Regions from separate parts of the Micromonospora sp. NPDC049903 genome, predicted to be linked through region 3. Evidence: riboswitches for the same ligand, from Rfam matches in the RefSeq annotation. Region 3 holds a riboswitch; each other region holds the start of a gene.
What was found. A riboswitch is a leader RNA that binds a small molecule or an ion and turns the genes downstream of it on or off. The one in region 3 is predicted to bind cyclic di-AMP.
Positions count from the first base shown of each region.

Region 1: it holds a riboswitch for cyclic di-AMP, as region 3 does, so the genes downstream of both, ACIBO1_RS10970 (NlpC/P60 family protein) here and ACIBO1_RS03150 (coiled-coil domain-containing protein) in region 3, are expected to answer to the same signal.
Region 2: it holds a riboswitch for cyclic di-AMP, as region 3 does, so the genes downstream of both, ACIBO1_RS15400 (C39 family peptidase) here and ACIBO1_RS03150 (coiled-coil domain-containing protein) in region 3, are expected to answer to the same signal.

Region 1 covers NZ_JBITKL010000004.1:289,461-296,616, reverse strand. The annotation lists gene ACIBO1_RS10985 (zinc metalloprotease) at 1-652, shown strand, start outside; gene ACIBO1_RS10980 (pyridoxamine 5'-phosphate oxidase family protein) at 720-1,253, opposite strand; gene dcd (dCTP deaminase) at 1,333-1,911, shown strand; gene ACIBO1_RS10970 (NlpC/P60 family protein) at 1,967-3,007, opposite strand; cyclic di-AMP (ydaO/yuaA leader) riboswitch at 3,020-3,156, opposite strand; gene ACIBO1_RS10965 (NlpC/P60 family protein) at 3,336-4,349, opposite strand; gene ACIBO1_RS10960 ((Fe-S)-binding protein) at 4,603-6,804, opposite strand; gene ACIBO1_RS10955 (cell division protein CrgA) at 7,070-7,156, opposite strand, start outside.
Region 2 covers NZ_JBITKL010000008.1:75,140-82,295, reverse strand. The annotation lists gene ACIBO1_RS15410 (CDP-glycerol glycerophosphotransferase family protein) at 1-1,682, shown strand, start outside; gene ACIBO1_RS15405 (alpha/beta fold hydrolase) at 1,689-2,423, opposite strand; gene ACIBO1_RS15400 (C39 family peptidase) at 2,503-3,366, opposite strand; cyclic di-AMP (ydaO/yuaA leader) riboswitch at 3,590-3,731, opposite strand; gene ACIBO1_RS15395 (hypothetical protein) at 4,040-4,804, opposite strand; gene ACIBO1_RS15390 (hypothetical protein) at 4,982-5,386, opposite strand; gene ACIBO1_RS15385 (acyltransferase family protein) at 5,511-6,794, opposite strand; gene ACIBO1_RS15380 (polysaccharide pyruvyl transferase family protein) at 7,001-7,156, shown strand, end outside.
Region 3 covers NZ_JBITKL010000001.1:766,143-773,298, reverse strand. The annotation lists gene ACIBO1_RS03175 (AI-2E family transporter) at 1-305, opposite strand, end outside; gene ACIBO1_RS03170 (hypothetical protein) at 430-1,221, opposite strand; gene ACIBO1_RS03165 (hypothetical protein) at 1,433-1,855, opposite strand; gene ACIBO1_RS03160 (helix-turn-helix domain-containing protein) at 1,951-2,259, opposite strand; gene ACIBO1_RS03155 (carbonic anhydrase) at 2,456-3,154, shown strand; gene ACIBO1_RS03150 (coiled-coil domain-containing protein) at 3,236-4,252, opposite strand; cyclic di-AMP (ydaO/yuaA leader) riboswitch at 4,256-4,387, opposite strand; gene ACIBO1_RS03145 (YibE/F family protein) at 4,554-5,933, opposite strand; gene ACIBO1_RS03140 (metal-sensitive transcriptional regulator) at 6,410-6,706, opposite strand; gene ACIBO1_RS03135 (heavy-metal-associated domain-containing protein) at 6,825-7,034, shown strand; gene ACIBO1_RS03130 (hypothetical protein) at 7,060-7,156, shown strand, end outside.

The DNA of each region.
Region 1 (7,156 bases), on a different contig from region 3:
GGTGCACGTGATCCGCAAGGACACCACCCGGGCCGGCGGGAACATCCCCGACTCGATGATCCAGTCGCAGATCAGCGTGCTGAACCAGTCGTTCGCCGGTGCGACCGGCGGTGCCGCCACCGCCTTCGCCTTCCAGTTGCAGAGCATCAACCGGGTCACCAACACGTCGTGGTACCCGATCCGGCAGGGCTCCACGGCCGAGCGGCAGATGAAGACCCAGCTCCGTCAGGGCACCAAGGGCACGCTCAACATCTATCTGGGTGCGCTGAGCAATGGCCTGCTCGGCTGGGCGACCTTCCCGCAGACCACGCTGAACGTGATGGACGGCGTGGTCGTGCTCAGCGAGTCGCTGCCGGGTGGCACCGCCACCAACTACAACCAGGGTGACACCGGCACCCACGAGGTCGGCCACTGGCTGAACCTCTATCACACGTTCCAGGGCGGCTGCTCGGGCAGCGGCGACCAGGTCTCGGACACTCCGGCGGAGGCGTCGGCGGCCTACCAGTGCCCGACCGGTCGGGACACCTGCTCCACCACGGGGCTGGACCCGATCACCAACTTCATGGACTACACGTACGACACCTGCATGTACCAGTTCACCCCGGGCCAGGCGACCCGGATGATCAACGCGTGGAACACCTACCGCGCGTAGCGCGGCAGTCGTCGGCGCGTACCTCCGGTGCCGGTCCCGCCGTCAGGCGGGACCGGCACCGGTCGGTTCAGGCGGCGCGGACATGTCGGGCCGCGCGGGTCCGGTGGGGCGTGGGCCGGGCGGCCTGCGGGGTGGCGCCGGCCGGGTCGAGCCAGACCTGCACGGCCGGCTCACCGACCAGCCCGCCGGTGGCGGCGCGCTCGTGCCGGGCGAGCATCGCCACGTCGACGGTGAACTCGAACAGACGCCAGTCGGCGTGCGGGGCGGCGCGGGCCGCGAGCGCCAACCGGGCCACCGTGGCGTCGTCGGTGACGGGTCGGGCGCGGCCAGCGACGTACGCCTCGTCGTCGCTCTCCTCCGCCGGGAACGAGTGCAGCGCGTAGCGCCCGTCGCGTTCCAGGTCGCGCCGCTTCGGCGAGTCGATCACGAAGCAGAAGAGACCGTCGGCGGTGATCACCGGGGAGACCGGGTGCACCCGGGGCCCGCCGTCGGCGCGGACCGTGGCCAGGTAGCCGAAGCCCGGGCCGTACTGCTGCATGAGAAGGCGGATCCCGTCGGCGAGTCGGGGCTCGTCGACGGCGAAATCGGACCAGGAAGCCATGCCGACATCCTATCGAACATACGTTCTAAGCAGGTAGTCCGACACGCAGGTCACGACTACCGGCCGCTAAGGTGTGGCGATGCTGCTCTCCGACCGCGACCTGGTCTCCGAGATCAAGGCCGGCACCCTGGCGCTGGAGCCCTTCGAGCCCACCCTGGTGCAGCCGTCCAGCATCGACGTCCGCCTGGACAAGCTGTTCCGGGTGTTCAACAACCACCTCTACACACACATCGACCCGGCCACCCAGCAGGACGATCTCACCTCGCCGGTGGAGGTGCCCGACGGCGAGCCGTTCGTGCTGCACCCGGGCGAGTTCGTGCTCGCCTCCACGCTTGAGGTGATCTCGCTCGGCGACCAGCTCGCCGGCCGGCTCGAAGGCAAGTCCAGCCTCGGTCGCCTCGGCCTGCTGACGCACTCCACCGCCGGCTTCATCGACCCCGGCTTCTCCGGTCACGTCACGCTGGAGCTGTCCAACGTGGCCAACCTGCCGATCACGCTCTGGCCCGGTATGAAGATCGGCCAGCTCTGCATCTTCCGGCTCTCGTCGCCCGCCGAGCACCCGTACGGCTCGCTCGTCTACGGCTCGCGCTACCAGGGGCAGCGCGGCCCGACGCCGAGCCGCGCCTGGCAGAACTGGCGTACCTGGCCGACCCGCTGACGACCGGCGGGCCCGCGCTGCGCAGACGCGGGCCCGTGGTCGTCCGCCCGGCGACTCAGCCGGGTCGGCCGAAACTGTGGATCGGACTGGTGTCCATCCGCTTCATCGCGATCGGCTTGCCGGCGCGGGAGGCGTGCACCACCCAGCCGCCGCCGACGTACATCCCGACGTGGTGCAGGTCTCGGAAGTAGAAGACCAGGTCACCCGGGCGCAGGTCGCCGCGACCGACCGAGGCGGTGACCTGCCGCTGCCGCGCCGCGTTGTGCGGCAGCGCCACCCCGGCCCGCGCCCACGCGGCCAACATCAACCCCGAGCAGTCGTACGCGTGCGGCCCCTCGGCACCCCACGAGTACGGCTTGCCGATCTGGGCGCACGCGAAGGTGACCGCCTCACCGGCCGGGCCACCCGGATAGGTGGCCGGACAGGGCGCCGGCCGCAACGGACCACCACCCCCGTCGTCGTACGCCCGCAGCCGCAACCGTTGCAGCCGCTCGATCTCGGTGTCGATCTGCCGCCGCTTCCCGGCCAGGTCAGCCTCGGTGCGGGTCAGCTCGGCGATGGTGCGGTCCAGTCCGGCTCGGGCGGCGGCGAGTTCGTCCCGCAGCTCACGCGCCTGGCGTACATCCTCCTGCTGGAAGCGGGCGTACCGGTCGAGCACGCCGAGCTGGGCGACGACCTCGCCCGGCGACCGGCTGCCCAGCAGCGTGTTCACGGCGCGCACCGGCTCGCCGCGGTACGCCCGCGCGGCCAGCGCGCCGACCCGCTTCATCGCCTCGTCCACCTGCTGTTGCAGCGGGGCTATGCGAGCGGTCAGGGCGTCCGCCTCCCGGCGGGTGCCGGCCAGGTCCTGCCGGGTCGCGTTGTGTCGTTCGATGACGGCTTCGAGCCGGTTCCAGTCCTCGTCGATCTGGCGCTCGATGTCGTCGACCGTGGGGTCGGCGTGGGCCGCCGTCGCGCCGCCGGTCAGCAGGACGGCGGTCGCGGCGAGTGCGGCGAGTGCGGTGGTGCAGCGGTACCAGCGGAATCGCGGCGCATCCGTCGTCGGGCCGGGCTTCGCCGACCGGTACGACGGAGGCCGCGGGGCATGGTGTGCCACCGGGCTGCGTACTCCTTCTTCCCAGACCGCCTACCGGGTTAGCTGACGGGTTCGGGCGGGAAGGGGACGCCCTACCGCGACCATCGCGGACTCACCCCGGGAACCTGGGTCCCCGGCTCGCTCGGACAGCGACTCGGCGGTGTCGGACCGTCACCGCCCCGGGTGGGCGGTTGTGCCAGCGGCCCGACGATTGACCAGCGTAGGGACGACCAGCGTCGATACGCAACACACCCACACCGTCACTCTCGGTGCATTAATCCGACAACGAAGAAGGCCCCCGGTCGCTTGACCGAGGGCCTTCCGTGGTTCCTGCGTACGCGCTCAGGCGTCAGCCTGGTCGACGGAACCCGGCGACCGGCATCGTCGTGATCGGCGAGACGTTGACCGGGACACCGGCACGCGCCGCGTGCACCATCGTGTTGTTGCCCAGATAGATCCCGACGTGACTCACGTCGCTGCGGAAGAACACGAGGTCACCGGGGCGGGCGTCGGCCCGCGAGATCGCCTTGCCCTCGCGCCACTGGGCGCCGGTGAAGTGGGTCAGGGAGATACCCGCCGCCCGGTACGCGTACTGGGTGAGACCGGAGCAGTCGAACGAGTTCGGCCCGGTGGCACCCCAGACGTACGGCTTGCCGACCTGCGCGCAGGCGGTCCGGATGGCCGTCCGGGCCGCGTCGCTGACCACACCGTTGATGGTCGGGCAGTTGGTGGTCTTGACCGTGGTCACCGGAAGGGACCGCTCCAGCCGCTTGATCTCGGCGTCGATCTGCTTCTTCTTCGCCGCAAGCTGCTTCTGCTTGGCCTCCTGGTCGACGATCAACGCGTCGAGCGTGGCCTTCTGGTCGTCGTACTTCTTGCGGATCTTCATGACGCCCTCGAGCTGGCGGCGCTCCTCCCAGGCGAGCCGGTCGAGGAGGGCCATCTGCTCACCGAGCTGGTCCGGCTTCGCGTTGAGCAGCACCGCGCCGAGTTCCTGCGACGGGCCGGTGATGTAGTACCGGGAGGCGAGGCCCGCGACCCGGTTCATCGCCAGCTCCGTTTCCAGGGCCAGCGGCTGGATCTTCTTCTCCAGCTTCTCGGCCTTCTCGCGGTTGACCCGCAGCTCCGAGCGCACCTTGTTGAACTGCTCGATGGTGGGTTCGAGCTGCTGCCACTGCTTGTCGATCTGGCGCTCGATCTCGTCCACCGACGGCTCGGCGTACGCGGGCGCGGCGACCAGACCAGCACCGACCGCAGCGGCGGCGACCAGGACGACCAGACGGCGAGCGACCTTGCGCAGCCCGCGCGCGGGGGTGGGGCGTCCCGGCGCATGACGATGGAGGGGCATGGTTGCCACCGGCACCGACTCCTTTGCGACCGACCACCGGGCGTCCCGCTAGCGGTAAGGGGCGAGACAGACGACCCACGGCGGTCGGTGCCTCACATTAGGGGAACGCGCGCGGCGGAATCAAGGCGACCAACGGCTCATTCACCTTTGCGCGACCGATCGCACACAAAGGGTGTCGACCAATTCGTTACAGTTATCTACGCCAATATAAAAATCGGGACGTGTCGGCATCCGTACAGATGCCGCCACGTCCCGACGTACGCGCTGGTCACCCGGCGACCGGCTCGCCCTCCTCGGCGCCCCGGGCCTGCTCGGGCTTGACCGAACGCAACAGCACGCTGGCCACGTCGACCACCTCGACCTGGTCGCCGGCGCCTTTGCCGTTGACTCCGTCACTCAGCATCGTCGAGCAGAACGGACAGCCGACCGCGACGGTCCTCGCACCGGTGGACATGGCCTCCTCGACCCGATCCACATTGATCCGCTTGCCGATCCGCTCCTCCATCCACATGCGCGCGCCACCGGCGCCGCAGCAGAAGGAGCGCTCGCTGTTGCGCGGCATCTCGACCAGGCCGTCGTCGGCGCCGACGGCGCTGCCCAGCACCTCGCGTGGCGGGGTGAAGACCCGGTTGTGCCGGCCCAGGTAGCACGGGTCGTGGTAGGTGACGCCGCCGTCGACCGGCTGCACCGGGGTCAGCTTGCCGGTGGCGACCAGGTGCGCCAGCAACTGGGTGTGGTGCACCACCTCGAACTCGCCGCCGAGCTGGCCGTACTCGTTGCCCAGGGTGTTGAAGCAGTGCGGACAGGTCGCGACGATCTTCCGCTTGGCCTTCTCGCGGCCCTCGAAAGCCTCGTTGAGCGTCTCCACGTTCTGCTGGGCGAGCATCTGGAAGACGAACTCGTTGCCGATGCGGCGGGCCGGGTCGCCGGAGCAGGTCTCGCCCTCACCGAGGATGGCGAACGAGACGCCCGCCTCGTTCAGCAGTGTGGCGACCGCCCGGGTGGTCTCCTTCGCCCGGTCCTCGAACGCACCGGCACAGCCCACCCAGAAGAGGTACTCGAAGTCCTCGACCTCACCGACCCGGGGCACCTCGAAGTCGAGGCCCTTGGTCCAGTCCTCCCGGGTGTTCTGCGGCGCGCCCCACGGGTTGCCCTTGTTCTCCAGGTTGCGCAGCATCACGCCGGCCTCGGAGGGGAAGTTCGACTCGATCAGCACCTGGTAGCGGCGCATGTCGACGATGTGGTCGACGTGCTCGATGTCCACCGGGCACTGCTCGACGCAGGCGCCGCAGGTGGTGCACGACCAGAGCACGTCCGGGTCGATCACGCCGCCCGCCTCGGCGTCGCCGATCAGCGGCTTCTCCGCCTCGGCGAGCGCCAGCACGTCGAGGTGGGCGAGCTGCGCGGCGGTGGCCTTCTCCTCGCCGGTGAGGTCCTTGCCGCCGCCGGCCAGCAGATAGGGCGCCTTGGCGTACGCGTGGTCGCGCAGGCTGAGCACCAGCAGCTTCGGCGACAGCGGCTTGCCGGTGTTCCACGCCGGGCACTGCGACTGGCACCGGCCGCACTCGGTGCAGGTGCTGAAGTCCAGCAGGCCCTTCCAGGTGAACTGCTCGACGTGCGCGACGCCGAACTGATCCTTCTCCGGATCGGCCTCCTCGAAGTCGAGCGGCTTGCCCTCGCTCATCATCGGCCGCAGCGGCCCGAGGCCGGAGCCGGACGCACCCGGCTTCCGCTTGAAATAGATGTTCGGGAAGGCCAGGAAGCGGTGCCAGGCGACGCCCATGGTCACGTTCAGCGAGATCACGATGAGCCAGGTCATCGAGATCGCGATCTTGACGAGGGCGGCGACGCTGACCCCGGACTCCCAGTCCGGCAGCACCGAGCCGACCGCGTGACTCAGCGGGGTGGCCCAGGTCGGGTACTCGAAGTGGTCGGTGGCCACCTTGAAGCCGCGGATCAGGAAGCCCATGACCAGGACGGCGAGAACGACGGCCTCGACGAAGTAGCCCTGCCACATGGTGGAGCCGGTGAATCGGGACCGGCGTCCGGCCTGACTAGGCCGGTTCGCCACCCGGATCGCGATCAGCACCACGATGCCGACGACACCGAGGATGCCGATCCACTCGGTGACCAGCCCGTAGAGCGCCCAGCCACCGATCAGCGGCAACCCGGCGGTCGGCGACACCACCTCGAAGTACGCCTCGAGCACCAGCAGCGACAGCACGAGGAAGCCGACCATCACGAACCAGTGCGCGGCGCCGACCACGCTCCAGCGGAGCATCCGGGTGTGTCCGGCCGTCTCCGCGAGCATGGTCTTCGTACGCTCGACGTGGTCACCGGAGCGGGACGGATCGGGCTGACCCAGCCGGATCACGGCGAACATCTTCGAGACCGCACGCACCGCAAGCCACACCGCCACGGCGGTGATGGCGGCCGCGAGGATCGTGGTGACGATCTGGACGCTGCCCATCGAGTTGGCCTCCCGGTCTGCTGCCTGTCGAGCGGCTCGGCGACCGGGGTCGGGGTGCGGTTGGTCACCCCAGGGTGCCGCACCTCGACCCGGATCGGTCGATGACCTCGGTCCACTCGGTCATGCGATGCAGCTTACGCGCAAGGTTACTCAGCAGTAACGTGAGACTTCTCGCACCTGGGCCACGCCGCCCTGCGCACACCTTAGGAGGCCGCCGCCGAGTCCGCTCGGTCGGGGCCTGCGCAGGTGGCCGTTGAGCAGGGAATCAGCGCCAGCGGGAGAGCAGGATCAGGGAGCCGACCATCGCGCCGAAGCCGATCGCGAGGTTCCAGTACCCGAGCTCCATGACCGG
Region 2 (7,156 bases), on a different contig from region 3:
TCACGAAGTTGGCCGCCCGGGGCCTGAGCACCGGCGGTGCGGTCCTGGCGTTCCTGGTGCTCGCGCTCACCGGCGCGACCACCTGGGGACTCGGGCTGGCGGTGGCCGCGCTCGCCGCCACGGTCTGGGAGCGCCGGGTGCGACCCGGCGCCGACAGCGTCGCGGAGACCGCCCTGCTCGCCGCCGGGATCCTGGTCGGCTACGCCCGACAGCTCGACGGCGGCTTCGACCCGATCCTGGTGGTCACCGCCCTGGTGCTGCTCGGGCTGGTGCTGGTCACCGGGCCGCTGCGGACCGCCGGCAACCTGGAGATCCGCGCCGCCAACCTGCCGGTACGCACCTGGGTGCCGCAGGTCGCCGCCCGGGGAGACGACGCGGTGGCGGGGCTGCTCGCCGCGCTGGCCGTGGCCGCCCTGGCCGGCCTGCCCGCCGTGGTCGCCCTGCTGCTCTGCCTGCCGGTCGGCGCCGCCGCCGGGGCGGTCACCCTCGACCTGGCCCGCCGCCGGTTCCGGCCGGCGGCCGGCGGGTCGGCGGTCACCCGGGCACTGCGCCGGCACCAGCCGGAGTTCGTGCTCCACTTCTCCGCCCCGCCCGGGTCGGAGTACCAGGTCACCATGTGGCTGCCGTACCTGGAACGGATCGGTCGGCCGTTCGTGGTGATGCTGCGGGAGCCGGAGTTCCTGCCCGCCATCGCGGCGGCCACCACCGCCCCGGTGGTCTACTGCCCCACCCTGCGCACCATGGACGAGGTGCTGGTGCCGAGCCTGCGGGTGGCGTTCTACGTCAACCACGGCGCGAAGAACAGCCACTGCATCCGGTTCACCCAGCTCACCCACGTCCAACTGCACCACGGCGACAGCGACAAGGCGCCCAGCGCCAACCCGGTGTCGGCGATCTTCGACCGGATCTTCGTGGCCGGCGAGGCGGCCATCGACCGGTACGCCCGCGCCGGGGTGGAGATCCCGGCGGAGAAGTTCGTGGTGGTGGGCCGCCCGCAGGTCGAGGCGATCGAGGTACGCCACCAGCCGACGCGGGGGCTGACGAACCCCACCGTCCTCTACACCCCCACCTGGACCGGCCACCACGCCGACGCCGACTACTGCTCGCTGCCGATGGCAGAGACGCTGCTGCGGCGGCTGCTCGACCGGGGCGCCACGGTGATCCTGCGCGCCCACCCGTACACCAACCAGCATCCGGCCTCGGCCCGACGCCTGGCCCGGCTGCACGAACTGCTCGCCGCCGACCGCTCCCGCACCGGCCGTCAGCACGTGTTCGGCGCCGCCGCCGGGCGGCTCACCCTGGCCGAGTCGGTGAACCGGGCGGACGCCCTGGTCTCCGACGTCTCCGGGGTGGTCTCCGACTGGCTGTACTCGGGCAAGCCCTACGTGGTCACCGACACCGGTGTCGACGGTGACCGGTTCGTCGAGCGGTTCCCCCTCGCCGCCACCGGCTACGTGCTGCGCCGGGACATGTCCGACCTGGACGACGTGCTGACCCGGCTGCTCGACACCGATCCGCTCGCCGAGGCGCGCTGGGCGACCCGTCGGCGCTACCTGGGCGACTTCCCGGCCGAGTCGTACGCCGAGGCGTTCCTGGGCGCCGCCCGGCGGGAGCTGGACCCGACCTGGACCGCCCCGGCACCCCGGGCCACGACCGACGCCGCGCTGCCCAGCGCCACCTGAGCGGTCTCAGCGCCAGGGGTCGAGCAGGGCCAGCACCGCCGCCGGGTCCTCGACGTGGGCGTGGTGACCGAGACCGGGCAACGTGACCACGGGTACGCCGTACGCCCGGAGCTGGTCGTCGGTGACCATCGTGTCGTGTTCGCCTCGGGCCAGCAGGACCGGCACGTCGATCGTCGCCAGCAGCGCGGCCAGGTCGGGTTCGCCGACGGCGAAGGCGGCCGGGTCCATGGCCAGCCGCCACCGCCCGTCCACCTGCCGCAGCCCGGCGTCCACCGCCGGTTGCTCCGGGCCGAGCAACCCGGTCAGGCCGGCCACCCGCAGGTACCGCCGGGCCGCCTCCTCGCGGGTGCCGAACCAGGTGACCGGCCGGGCGGCCAGGTCGGCGGCGCGGGCCAGCTCCGCCGGGGACCAGACCGCCTTGATGCCGAGGCCCACCACCGCGTCGACCGCCACGCCCCGGTCGGCGGCGGCCAGCGCCAGGCCGACCACCCCGCCGAGCGAGTGTCCGAGTACGACGATCCGGTCACCGGGGGCGAGACTCCCCGCGACCCGGTCGGCGAGAGCGGTGAACGAGTACTCCGGCAGCGGCGGCGCGGCGCCGTGACCGGCCAGATCCGGGGCCGACCACCGGCCCGGCCACCGCTCCTGCAACAGCGGCGCCCAGGGCAGCCACACGTCGCCGGTGCCACCCATCCCGTGCAGCAGCACCAGCACCGCCCGGTCGCCCGACTCCTCGCTCATGCGCGAAGTCTGCCACTTGGAGGGAAGGAAGGGTCCCCTGCTATGCACGAGGCGTTAGCAGGGGACCCTTCCTTACATCTCAGGAGGAGTAGCCGCGGGTGGCGGCCCAGTGGGCGAGATCGATGGTGGTCATCCAGTACGAGTAGTACGAGGCGTCGGCCGAGTCGGCGATCTTGACCAGTCGACCGTCGTCCTCGTAGCCCACCACGGCGACGTAGTGACCACCGGGGAAGGAGTGCCAGCCGCCGCCGGTGTCGGTGGCGCTGCCGGCCACGTTCACCACGACACCGCGCCCGTCGGTGATCGCCTCGACCACGTCGGCCTGGAGCTGGTCCATCTGCGCCGGGCTGGCCGAGCCGCCCGGCAACATCGTGGTCGAGTACGGCTCGCCCTTGACCGTGGCGTTGAGCACCCGGGTGGTGTCCTGGGCCGAGTTGGTGCCGGCGTACGTGGTGCCGAGCTGGACGGCCAGGGTGTCCTGGTCACGGTCGACACCGGCGGCGCTGAGCGCGTTGCGTACCGCGGCCGGGCCGCAGTAGTAGCCGGTGGTCTGCGCCTGGAAGTCGTAGTCCAGGACCTTCCGCGCCGGCGCCTTCGGGGCGGCCTTCGCACTGGTGGCCACCGGCGAGGGAGCCGCCGAGGTGGCCTTCGGCGAGGGCGACGGCGACGGCGCGGCGCTGCTCGGGGCCGCGCTGCCCGGCGGGGTCGACGGGGTCGGCTCCACCCGGGCCTCGGCGCGGGAGACCGCGGTGTCGCCGCGCAACTCGGCGACGGCGGTCGTGGTGTGCGCGGTGGCCGGGGTGTCCTCGGTGCCGACGAGTACGGCACCGGCACCGGTGGCCAGCGCCAGCGCGGCGGCCGAGGCGGCGACGACCTGGTAGGGGCGTTCGGTGGCCAGCCGGCGTAGCTGGCGCGTGACGGTCTGCTTCACGGAGTCCTCCACGGGGCTCAGGGAGGCACGGCGAACCGCTCCGGCGGTCAGCTCGACAGGACCTGTCGAGGACCACCCGAGTACGGGGACGGCCGTGCGAGGGGCGACGCCCGGATACCGGGCGGGGCGGTGGTCGCAGTCAGCTCGTGGCCGACGGCCCGACGAGCGCGGGCACCGCGGTGCCGTGGAGGTGCGGGAACTCAAGGGGTACGACGAGGGGATGCACGAGAGGAAAAGCTCCTTCCGACACCGCCGACCGGGTTAGCTGACGGGTTCGGGCGGGAAGACGGCCCTACCGTGAGCCGAGGCTCGCGGATTCACCCCAGTGGTGCGGTGGGTCCCCGGTTCGTGAGACCACGATTAGGCGGGTCGATGCGGCGTCGCCTCCTGCGATCGGGTACCGCATCGGACGGGCCGACACTACTGGCCGGCCATTGCCCTGCCAACCCGCTCTGACCTGCGTAAACATGATCCAGGTCGATGATTTTCGGGCGTTCGGTCAGCGACGTCGCGCAACGGGACCGACGGCGATCGACGCAACAGGCGGTGACAGGTGGACCACCCGCAGACAATGTCTCCGGGCATCGCGTCACGTCTCGGGCGGATCCCGCCCCGGCGTCCGTTCCGGCGATGGATGTGACCGGGCTCACCCAATCCGGCCGGACTATCCGGTCGCCGAGCCGGGTCACCCCACGCGCGCCGGGCGCCACCGCAGGACCGCTGCGGCCGGACGTGCGACGGCGGTGACGGCGGGCGCCGGGAGCAGGTTCGGCCGCACGCGCTGCGCGGCGGCGTACGCCTCGGCGGAGAGCACCCGGGCCGCGTCGGTGGCCAGCTCGGCCTCCCTCCAGGCGGCCCGTTCCCGCTCGGCGGCGGCCCGGTATGCGGCCCGGTGGTTGTCGCGGACGATCCGGGCCAGGACCACCTCCTGTTCGGCCGGGTGCAGTCGGGGATCCCAGCCGGCCCGACGCGCCAGCACGTCGGTGAGCTGCCGCGCCGACAGGTCACCGCGCCAGTGCGCCTGCATCGCCGCATGGTGCAGCCAGCGCTCCCGGGCGGCGTACTCGCTGGCGGTGCGCGGGGTGCGGGGAGCCGGCAGTGCGGTGGCCCCGGCGAGCCGCCGGGCCCGGCTCTCCGCCTCGTCGAATCCGGCCCAGGCCCGGTCGAGAGCGGTCTGAGCGGTACGCCACGCCTCCTGCCGCCGGGCGGCGTTCTGCGCGGCCCCGGCGGCGGCCACGGCCACCTCACCGGCGTAGCGGCGCAGATCGGCCGCCTCGGCCTCGGCGGGGTCGTCGGCCGGGCCGGTGGTCTCGTCGGCGCCGGACGAGTCCGGTTCGGGCCGGGCGACCAGGGCGGTGAGCATGCCCAGCGCGAGCAGGAGCAGCACCGACCAGATAGCGGCGGCTCGGGGCACCTCGATCAGGAACTGGTAGAGGACGGTCTTCTCCATGGCGGTACCTCGTGGGCAGTGGTGCGCTGACAGCGGACCGCGCCGGCATCCGGTCGTCCGGTGGCGGCGCCACGGGACCGGGCGGGCGGTGACGGGGTGCATCGCGGGCAGAGGTCCCGGGCGTTGCGGGACGGGCTGCGGCGGAGTCCGGTCGGCGGGCCGCAGCGAGGCGTCAGGTCAGGCGCCGGGTGGGGCGCGGGCACCGTGAGCGGCCGGTGCGACCGTCGTCGGGACGGATGTCGCCGGACCCGCGACCGCCGTCGCGGCGGGCCGCTGCGCCTCCGGGCGCGCCTCCGGCAGCAGTCCGGGTACGCCCACCGGGTCGACACGGTCGACGACCCCGGTGGCGGCCACTGCGACCAGCGTGCCGGAGGACGTGGGTTGCCAGCCTGCGTGGGGCGACTGCGCGAGCAGGACGGACGACGCGACCCGGTCGACGGCGGGGTGCCCGGCGGGGCCGCTCTGGGCGGGCATCGCCCAGGCGCCGAGGGTGAACGCGGCGGCGACCGCGAACCCGGTCAGCAGCCGCGTCGCCCAGCGCGCCAGCCACCACAGGGGACGGGCGGACGCGACGGGAAGCACATCGTCACGCTACCGCCACCACCGTCGAATCGCATCGGCGACGGGCGTGTCGCGTCGGCGACGCGCCGCCGATGACACACGAAACAGCAGGTCGGACGGCCGAGGAGGACGATCCACCATGGACTCAGCGGTGCGGGTCGCGCCGACCGGCGGTGCTCGGCTCGTCACCCGCCACCCGCTGCCTCGGCAGCCCGGCGGGCGACCCGGTACGTGGCTGCACGGGCGAGCCCGCAGGCGGCTCCGCGCCCGCTTCTGCGGGCGGCTGGGTGGGCGGCCCGGCGGCCCCGGCGGCGGGTGGCGGGGCGGAAGCGGCGCGGCTCGGGGCGAGTCGCCGCATCATCGGTTGCTCCACGTAGCGGTGCAGCAACGCGGCCAGCGCCAGGGTGAGCAGCAGGAACCCGATCACCGCCGGCACTCCCCACCAGCCGGGCAGGCCGGTGCCCCAGTCTCCGGTGAGCCGCAGGATCGTCATGATCGCGAAGACGTGCACCAGGTAGAAGGCGAACGAGACCTCGCCCAGCCAGACCATCAGCCGGGAGCGCAGCGGCGACCGGCGGCCGTGCACGTCGGCGTCCGCCGCCGCCGCGATCACCAGGACGTACGCCACCGACAGCAGGGCCGCCCAGAGCTCGGCCCGGATCCACTGCGAGGCCGCCACCCAGGTCGCGACGAAGATCACGGTGGCCAGCGGCAGCCGGGGCCCGCGCCAGCGACCGCGCAGCATCAGCTCGGCGGCGGCCACGCCCATCCAGAACTCCAGCGACCGCACCAGCGGGAAGATCTGGGCGAACCACCACCGGCTCTGCTCCGGCACCAGCAACTGACCGGGCCAGAGCGCCAGGATCAGCAGCGGCATGGCGATCACCACGGCCCACAGCATCCACGGCCTGGCCCGGCGGACCAGCGGCAACGCCAGCGGCAGGCAGAGATAGAAGAACAGCTCGCAGGAGAGCGACCAGCTCACGTTGTTGACGCTGTAGAAGTAGCCCGGTCGCGGGTCCCACGCCTGGAGCAGGAACAGGTTCTCCAGCGCGGCCACCGGGTTGATCGGGTCGGCGAACCAGAGCGCCGCGAGCATGGCCAGCGCCCACATCACCAGGTGGTTCGGATAGATCTTGGCGAGCCGGCGACGCCAGAACCGGCGGCGGGAGTCACCGACCCGGGCCGACCAGACCAGCACGAAGCCGCTGAGGATGAAGAAGAACTGCACGCCGGACAGGCCCAAGGTGAAGATCTCGCCGACCACCGCCTGGTGACCGGGCTCGGCGATGATGCGCATGGTGCCGGCGTGGAAACCGAAGACCAGCAGCGCGGCGATCCAGCGCAGTCCGGTCAACGAGGGCAATCGACTGGCGTCACCGCGTCGGGTGGTGGAGGGCGGCCTATCGACGACGGTGGTGCTGGTCATTCCGGGCACCATACCGGTGCGGGCACTCCCCCTCGAACCGGGCGGGGAGGCCGGCGCAATGGGGCGGATGTGGCTCAGGTGTCAACCGGTCCCCCGGTGGCCTACTATTCCCGGGACTTGGATGAGCACCCACCCCGCCATCCGGCCCGGTGGTGCGCTGGGCATGCCGAGGCGGGGGGCGGCACCGACGAGAGGCAGAGTCAGCGATGCACCAGCGGATCCTGATGCGGGCCCGGAAGGGTCCCTTCGACGTCAACTCGCCCGAGGAGACGTTCGAGCGGAACCTTATCGGTGAGAACGCCGGCAACCTGGTCTTCAGTCACGCCGCGAACAAGCTGCTGGCCACCCGTGCGGCCACCATC
Region 3 (7,156 bases):
CCGAGCAGGAGCAGGACGGTGAGCAGGGCGGCCAGCGCGGCGGGCAGTCGCAGCCGGCGCAACGCGAGCTGGACCGGGTCGAGCAGCGCGGCCAGGAAGAAGGTGGCGGCCAACGCGATGGCCAGCGGGGTCACCAGCATCGTGATCCGGGCCAAGAGATAGAGCCCGGCGGCGATCACCACCAGGCAGGCACTCCAGACCACCGCCGTACGCACCAGCCAGGGCAGGGCCGCCCAGGTCTGTCTCGGCCCGGCCCCCCGCCGCGTCGACTCCTCGGGCCTGCGCCCGTCACCCCGTGCGACCACGTCGGCCTCCTCTTCCCGGCGAGGTCGTACCCGGCCGGTGTCCGTCCGACACCGGTCCCACGCTAGGTTCCCGCCCGACGGGCCGGAGGAGGTTCGCGCTATCTGCCTGTCGCGGCAGAACCGGTCAGTACGCGGGCGCCGCCCGCCCGGGAACCACGGTGGGCATCTCGCGGGTCTGCTCGACGCCACCCAACGCGGTCAACGGCAGCACCGACTCACGCTCCTCGACCTGCGGTAGCAGTGCCGAAAGCGCCTCGTCGCGCAGGCTGCGTGCTGCCGCGGCGGCCAGCTCGGCGGCCCGCCAGCGCTCCTGCTCCTGCGCGTGGGCCGCCTGCTGGCGCGCGAAGAGGTTGTCGCGTACCGCCCGACGCAGCGTCAGCTCCTGCTCGACCGGGTGCAGTCGCGGGTCCCAACCCCGGTGGGCGAAGACGTCGCTGAGCTGTTCCACCGACAGCTCCCGCCGCCAGTACGCCTCCATGGCCGACCGGTGCAGCCACCGCTCCCGGTCGGCGTACTCGGCGGGGGTGCGCGAGGTCTGCGGCAGCGGCATCCCGGTGGCCGCGGACAGCCGGCGGACGTCCGCCTCCGCCGTCTCGTACGCCTGCCACGCCCGCTCGGCCTCGTCCTGCGCGGTGAGCCACTCCTCGCGACGTCGCCGGGCCGTGGCGTCGGCCCGGTCGGCGGCCACGGCCACCTCCTCCGCCCAGCGGTCCTGGTCCCGCTGTTCCTCGGTGTGCTCGGTGCGGCTCGGCAGTGCCGCCTCGCGGATCCGGGCGCCCGCGTCGAACCGGAGGAGGTGTCGGGGGCGCAGCAGCAGGGCGGCGATGGCGAGGATCACCACGCCGAGCAGGCTCAGCCAGATCACGGCGGCCATGGGGACGTCGGGCATGACGTAGGAGAGAGCGGTTCGCATCATCAACACCTCTCGCGGTCGGATGAGGGTCGTCGACTGGGGGAAGGTCTGTGGTCGCCGAGGTCGGCGACAGGACGTCGGGCCGGGCCGGACGGGTCCGCGACGGCGGTGTGCCCCCGGGACGCGCGACGACGGTCGGTGGCCGTGTCCGGGGTCGGGCCGGGGCGGCGGACGGTCGCGTGGGCCGGTGGGGCGTCCTGAGGCGGGCCGTCGGTCAGGCGGCCGGTGGACCGCGACGGGTCGGCTCACCGTTGCCCACGGTGCGGCGCGGCACGGTGAGCTGGTAGACCGTGGTGATGGCCGCGCCGGACTCGACGGCGGGCTCGGGGCGAGCCGGCGGCGAGGTCGGGACCGTGGGCTGCGTCGGTGACGTCGCCAGCGTGCCGGAGGCCCGCACCTGCGCGGCGGCCGGTGCGACGGTGCCCGGCCAGGTCGGCAGGTCGGCCGTGACGGACCAGGCGCGATGATCGGCGACGCCGTGGATCGGCTGGTCGCCCGCCGGGCGCAGTGGCAGGTTGGCGGCGGCCGTGCCGAGGCCGACCGCCAGCACGAGGGCGGCCAGCGCCAGTCGGGTCAGCTCACGCAGCGTGCGCAGCGTCGCCGGCCACAAGGGACGGGCGAGCGCGACAGACGACACGTGTTCAACCTATCGCCCCCGTGCCGATAACGCATGGGCGCGAGTGGGATGGGATCGGTGAACCACGCCACGTGGTCGACTGTGGACGGTGCGGGCTAGTCGGTGAACAGGGCGAGCAGGTCGCCGACCTGGCGGTCGGCCTCGGCCGGGTGGCGGAACCGGCCGGCCGGGTTGAGGGTGTACTCGTTGCGGCGGCCCACCCGGGTGCGATGCAGATAGCCGCCCGCCTCCAGGTCGGCGACGATGGCCTGGGCGGCGCGTTCGGTGACCCCCACCTCGCTGGCGACGTCGCGCAGCCGGGCGGTGGGGTTGCGGGCGATGGCGAGCAGTACGTGTGCGTGGTTTGTCAGGAAAGTCCAGTTGCGGGTGCTTTCTCGCTCGTCTGAGGTCGCCATGCCCGCCATCGTATGGCCTGCCCTGTCGTGTTCCGGAGCTGCGCTCGCGCCCGCTCGGCTCGATTGGCAAGCGTTCTGGAATACATGAAATGCAGATCACGCATAGCTTGACGTGCCTTGCGCTGCGTGTGACGGTTGGTGGCAGCCCGTGGCCAGCGCCGGCCGGGATGACCAGGCATTCCACCGAGAGGCGAGGTGACGCCGGATGAGTCGACCCGGAACGATCGGAGCGCAGCCCGGTCCCGAACGCGAGTACCTGACCGCAGACCTTCCCGGTTCGCGGGAGCGCGCCCTCGCCGAGCTGGTCGCCGGCAACCGCCGCTTCGTCACCGACACGCTCCGGCACCCCAACCAGAACGCCAGCCACCGGGCCGCCGTCGCCGCCGAGCAGCACCCCTTCGCGGTGATCGTGGGCTGCTCCGACTCACGGCTCGCTGCGGAGATCATCTTCGACCGTGGGCTGGGTGATCTCTTCGTGGTCCGTACCGCCGGGCACACCATCGGCCCGGAGGTGCTGGGCAGCGTCGAGTACGCGGTGAGCGTGCTGCGTACGCCGCTGGTGGTGGTGCTCGGGCACGACTCGTGCGGTGCCGTCCAGGCGGCCCGGGCCGCGGCGGCCACCGGCACCGCTCCGTCGGGGCACCTGCGGGCCGTGGTGGACGCGGTGGTGCCCAGCCTGCGCCGGGCCGAGCAGGCGGGAGTCGACGACCTGGACGCGATCGTCGACATCCACATCGCGCAGACCGTCGAGGCGATGCTGGAGTCCTCCGAGGCGCTGGCCGCCGAGGTGGCCGCAGGCGGGTGCGCGGTGGTGGGCATGTCGTACCGGCTGGCCGCCGGTGAGGTGCGGACCGTCGCGGCGGAACCTGCCGAGATGTCGGGTGTGGTCACGCCCGTGGGCTGATCCGCCGGATTGCCCGACACGGACGACGAGGGCCGCTCCGCCAGACGGCGGAGCGGCCCTCGCATGTCACCCGGACGGTGCTCAGAGCAGCGACACGTGCACGTGGTCCGTGTGGTTGGACGGGCCGCTGTAGGACCGCCACCTGTTCTCGGTCGGGAACCAGATCTGCCGGTTCCAGATCACGTAGTAGATGCCGAGCCGGTCGGCGTTGCGGACCAGGAAGGCCGCCAGGTTGTTGCCGTAGATCCGGGTGTCGTTGTTGTGCCAGGGGCTGAACCCGCTGTTCTGCAACGACCAGTCACAGGCCCGGCCCTTGGGGTGCTCGAACTTGTCACCGGGCCGCCAGCAACCGACGAAGCGGTCGAAGCCGGCCCGCTTGACCTCCTTGTACATGTGCAGGGTGCGCGGCGTGATGCAGCCCGACGTGGTCGGGTCCTTCTGGCTGCACGACTCCGGCTTCCAACTGCCGTCGGACGCGCGGTTCGGCGCCACCCGGGCGACCGGCGAGGTGGCGGCCACCAGGCCACCGGTCAGGCTCTCGCCACCGACCAGGCGGAGTGACTTCTCCGCCTCGGTCTTCTTGCGCGCCATGTCGTTGGTCAGCTTCTGCTGCTCACGGACCTCGGCGTCGGAGGCGAGCTTGGCCTGGTCGGCGCGCTCCCGGATCGTGTTGACCTCGCCCAACTTCTTGTCGTTGAACAGGTTCAACTCGTCCAGGGCGGACGCGCGGTCCATGAACGAGTCCGGCGCGTTGCTCTGCAACAACATCGCTATCGCACCCACCCGGCCGGTGCGGTACGACTGCGTCGCGATCTCGGCGACCTGCGGCCGGAGCGCGTCGAGGTCGGCTTGTGCGCGGCGCAGCTCGACGTCGAGCTTGAGCTGGCGCTTCTTGGACCGCTCCAGCTGGTTCTTGGCCTTGGAGAAGTCGCGGTTCGCCGACTCGATCAGGTCGTTGAGCATCGGTGGGTCGTCGTCGTGCTCGGCTGGCGCGGGTGGGTTCGGCGCGGCCATGGCCGGCAGGGGCCCGGCGAACACGGCGAACGCGGCGAACACGGCCACCACAGGGGTCATCCAGCGGCGTAGGGGTGCCGTCACTTCTTTCCCTTCCATCGACCGCCGACCGGGTTAGCTGACGGGTTCGGAACGGAAGTGGCCCCTACCGCTGACGCGGATTCACCCCACCTACCTGGGTCCCCGGCTCGCCTCGCGGCGATTGGGCGGTGGCACCGCAGGCGCCGCTGCGCGCCTTCGTCGGTGACCGGCTGTGAGGTTACCCGACGGTCCATGTCGGTCTCTACGCCCCGAACCCGGCTAGATGCGTCATTTCGTAATCGCGATGGGTGACCAACGACACGGGCACGAACCGTGTCGGCAGGGGCGGTCACGCTGCGGGGTGTCACCATGTGGTGTCCGTGCTCCTGTCCGGGTCGGGCCACCGCGATCCGGTGGCGGGGGGTGTGTCACGCGCACGCGCGGTGCTGAGCGCGTGCAGGGCCTCGGTCCGGTCCGTACCGGGCCGGGGAGTCGGGGGAGTGGGGCCGCCGCCGTCCGGCCCGTCGTCGTGGCCGCCGGACCCGCCGGGCTCCGGCGTGTCCCGCCGTCCGGCGGTGACCACCAGCGCGGCCAGTGCGGTCGTCAGCGGTACGGCGGCGACCAGCCCCAGCGTGGCCACCACGCTGCGGACGATCTCCTGGGTGAGGAACTCGCTGGTCACGATCTGGCCGAGCGCGCGGGTGTCGGCGGTGAGCAGGAGCAGCAACGGCAGCGACGCGCCCGCGTACGCCAGCACGATGGTGTTCACCACCGAGGCGATGTGGGCCCGGCCGACCCGGGTCGCCGAGCGGTACAGCTCCCGGCGGGTGAAGCTCGGGTTGGCGTGACGCAGTTCGGTCACGGCGGCGGCCTGGGTCACCGTGACGTCGTCGAGCACGCCGAGCGAGCCGATGATGATGCCCGCGAGCAGCAGGCCGTGCAGGTCGACGTCGCCCCGGAACATGGACAGCGTGGTGGCGTCCTCGCTGCCGAAGCCGGTCAGGTGGGTGGCCCGGGTGGCGGCCAGCCCGAGCAGGCCGGTGAGCACCAGGCTGCCGAGCGTGCCGAGGACGGCCACCGAGGTCTGTGCCGAGATGCCGTGTGTCAGGTACAGCACCACGAACATGATCAGCGCCGCGCCGACGATGGCGACCACCAACGGCGGCTGGCCGGCACTGATGCCGGGCAGCACGAAGGTGATCAGGATGGCGAAACTGGCTGCCAGACCGCCGAGCGCGGCCAGGCCGCGAAGCCGCCCGAAGGCCACGATGGCGGCGGCGAACAGCACCGCGAGCCAGATCAGCGGCTTACCCCGCTGGTGCTCGGCGATGTTGTAGTAGCTGAGCGAGGGGTCCTCGGGATCGGTCAGGGAGACCAGGATGATCTCGTCGCCGACGCTGACCCGTGGCGCTCCCGGGCCGTCCGGCAGCGGCGTCTGCACGTCCTGACCTTCGTCCGGGCCGTTGTCGACCCGTACGGTCACCGTGCCGCACTGCTGCCCGGCGGTGGTCGGGGTGCCCTCGGGCACGACCGGGTTCGGTGGGCAGGGCTCGTTCACCACCCGGGTGACCGTGCCGTGGTAACGAGGCGTGTCGTCGGCGGCCTCGGGTCGCGGCGGGTCCGAGGGCCAGAGGATGAGCGCGGCGACCAGGGTGACGAGGAAGAGGGGGACCACCGTCACGATGAGGATCCGCCGCACCCGGGGTGGGGTGGGCGGAGCGGAACGGGTGTGGTCGGCGCCCATTCATTGTCTCCCAACGATTCCAAGGCGAACTACGTACCGGCGGGCGAGAAGGTTCAGCGCCGCCGGTCGGCCGCTGCGGCGGGCATCCGGAATGGCCCGAGCGTGGCAGGATGGCTGCGTACCGTGAGGGCAGGGCCGGCTCTCGGCAACCGCAGCAGGGCTGCGGCCCGGGTGCGCAACCGCGGCAGGGCTGCGGCCGTGTCACACCGCCACACGCGGGCGGCGGCAGTGCGGCGCGACCGTGTCGGGGGTACGGCGACGGGCCGCCGAAGGTCTGCTGCGGCGGTGGTGCGTGCCCGACGGCGGGCGGGGGCCGGGAGGCTTCCGGGTCGGCTGGCCATCGTGGCGAATGGTAGCCAGGTCGGCATCGGAACGCAGGTCGCGAGCGTGTGTCGGGGGCGGGCGTCGGAGACGACACTCCCGGCCGGGCGTGCGGGTGGGGCGGGTCAGCCGCGCCTCATCAGGCGACGGGCGGGTCAGCCGCGCTTCATCAAGCGGCCGACGGCGGCCATCATCTCGGAGGCCATCTCGTCGGCGCGGCCCTCGGCGGCGCCCTCGTGCATGCAGTGCCGGGCGTGCCCGTCGAGCAGGCCGAGAGCGACCTTGTCCAGCGCGGCCTGGATCGCGGAGATCTGGGTGAGCACGTCGATGCAGTAGCGATCCTCGTCGACCATCTTCTCGACGCCGCGTACCTGCCCCTCGACACGACGTAGCCGGGCGAGCAGTTGGTCCTTGCTGGCGGTGTAGCCGCGGATCGGCGCGGGTGTGCTCATGAACACGAGGATAACGTACCCCTGGGGGGTATGGTACGGTCACAGTTGTGGATACCCCCCGAGGGTATTCGACGGGGTGCCCGGCCCGGGTGGACGGGCCCTGGAGAGGAGAGTTGCCATGGTCACCACGGCGTACCAGGTGCAGGGCATGACCTGCGGCCACTGCGTCAGCGCGGTCAGCGCCGAGGTCGGCGCGATCCCCGGCGTCGAGGACGTCCAGGTCGACCTGGCCAGCGGTCAGGTCACCGTCACCAGCGCGCAGCCGCTGGACCCGGCCGCCGTCCGGGCCGCAGTCGACGAGGCCGGTTACGAGTTGGTCGCCGCCTGAGGCGACCGGAGACCGAGGTGTCCCGATGAACACGGCGACGAAGGTGAGCGGCTTCGCGCTCGGCCTCGCGGCGGTGTTCGCCGCCGCGTACGGAGTCGGCCAGGTGACCGGCCCGACGGCCC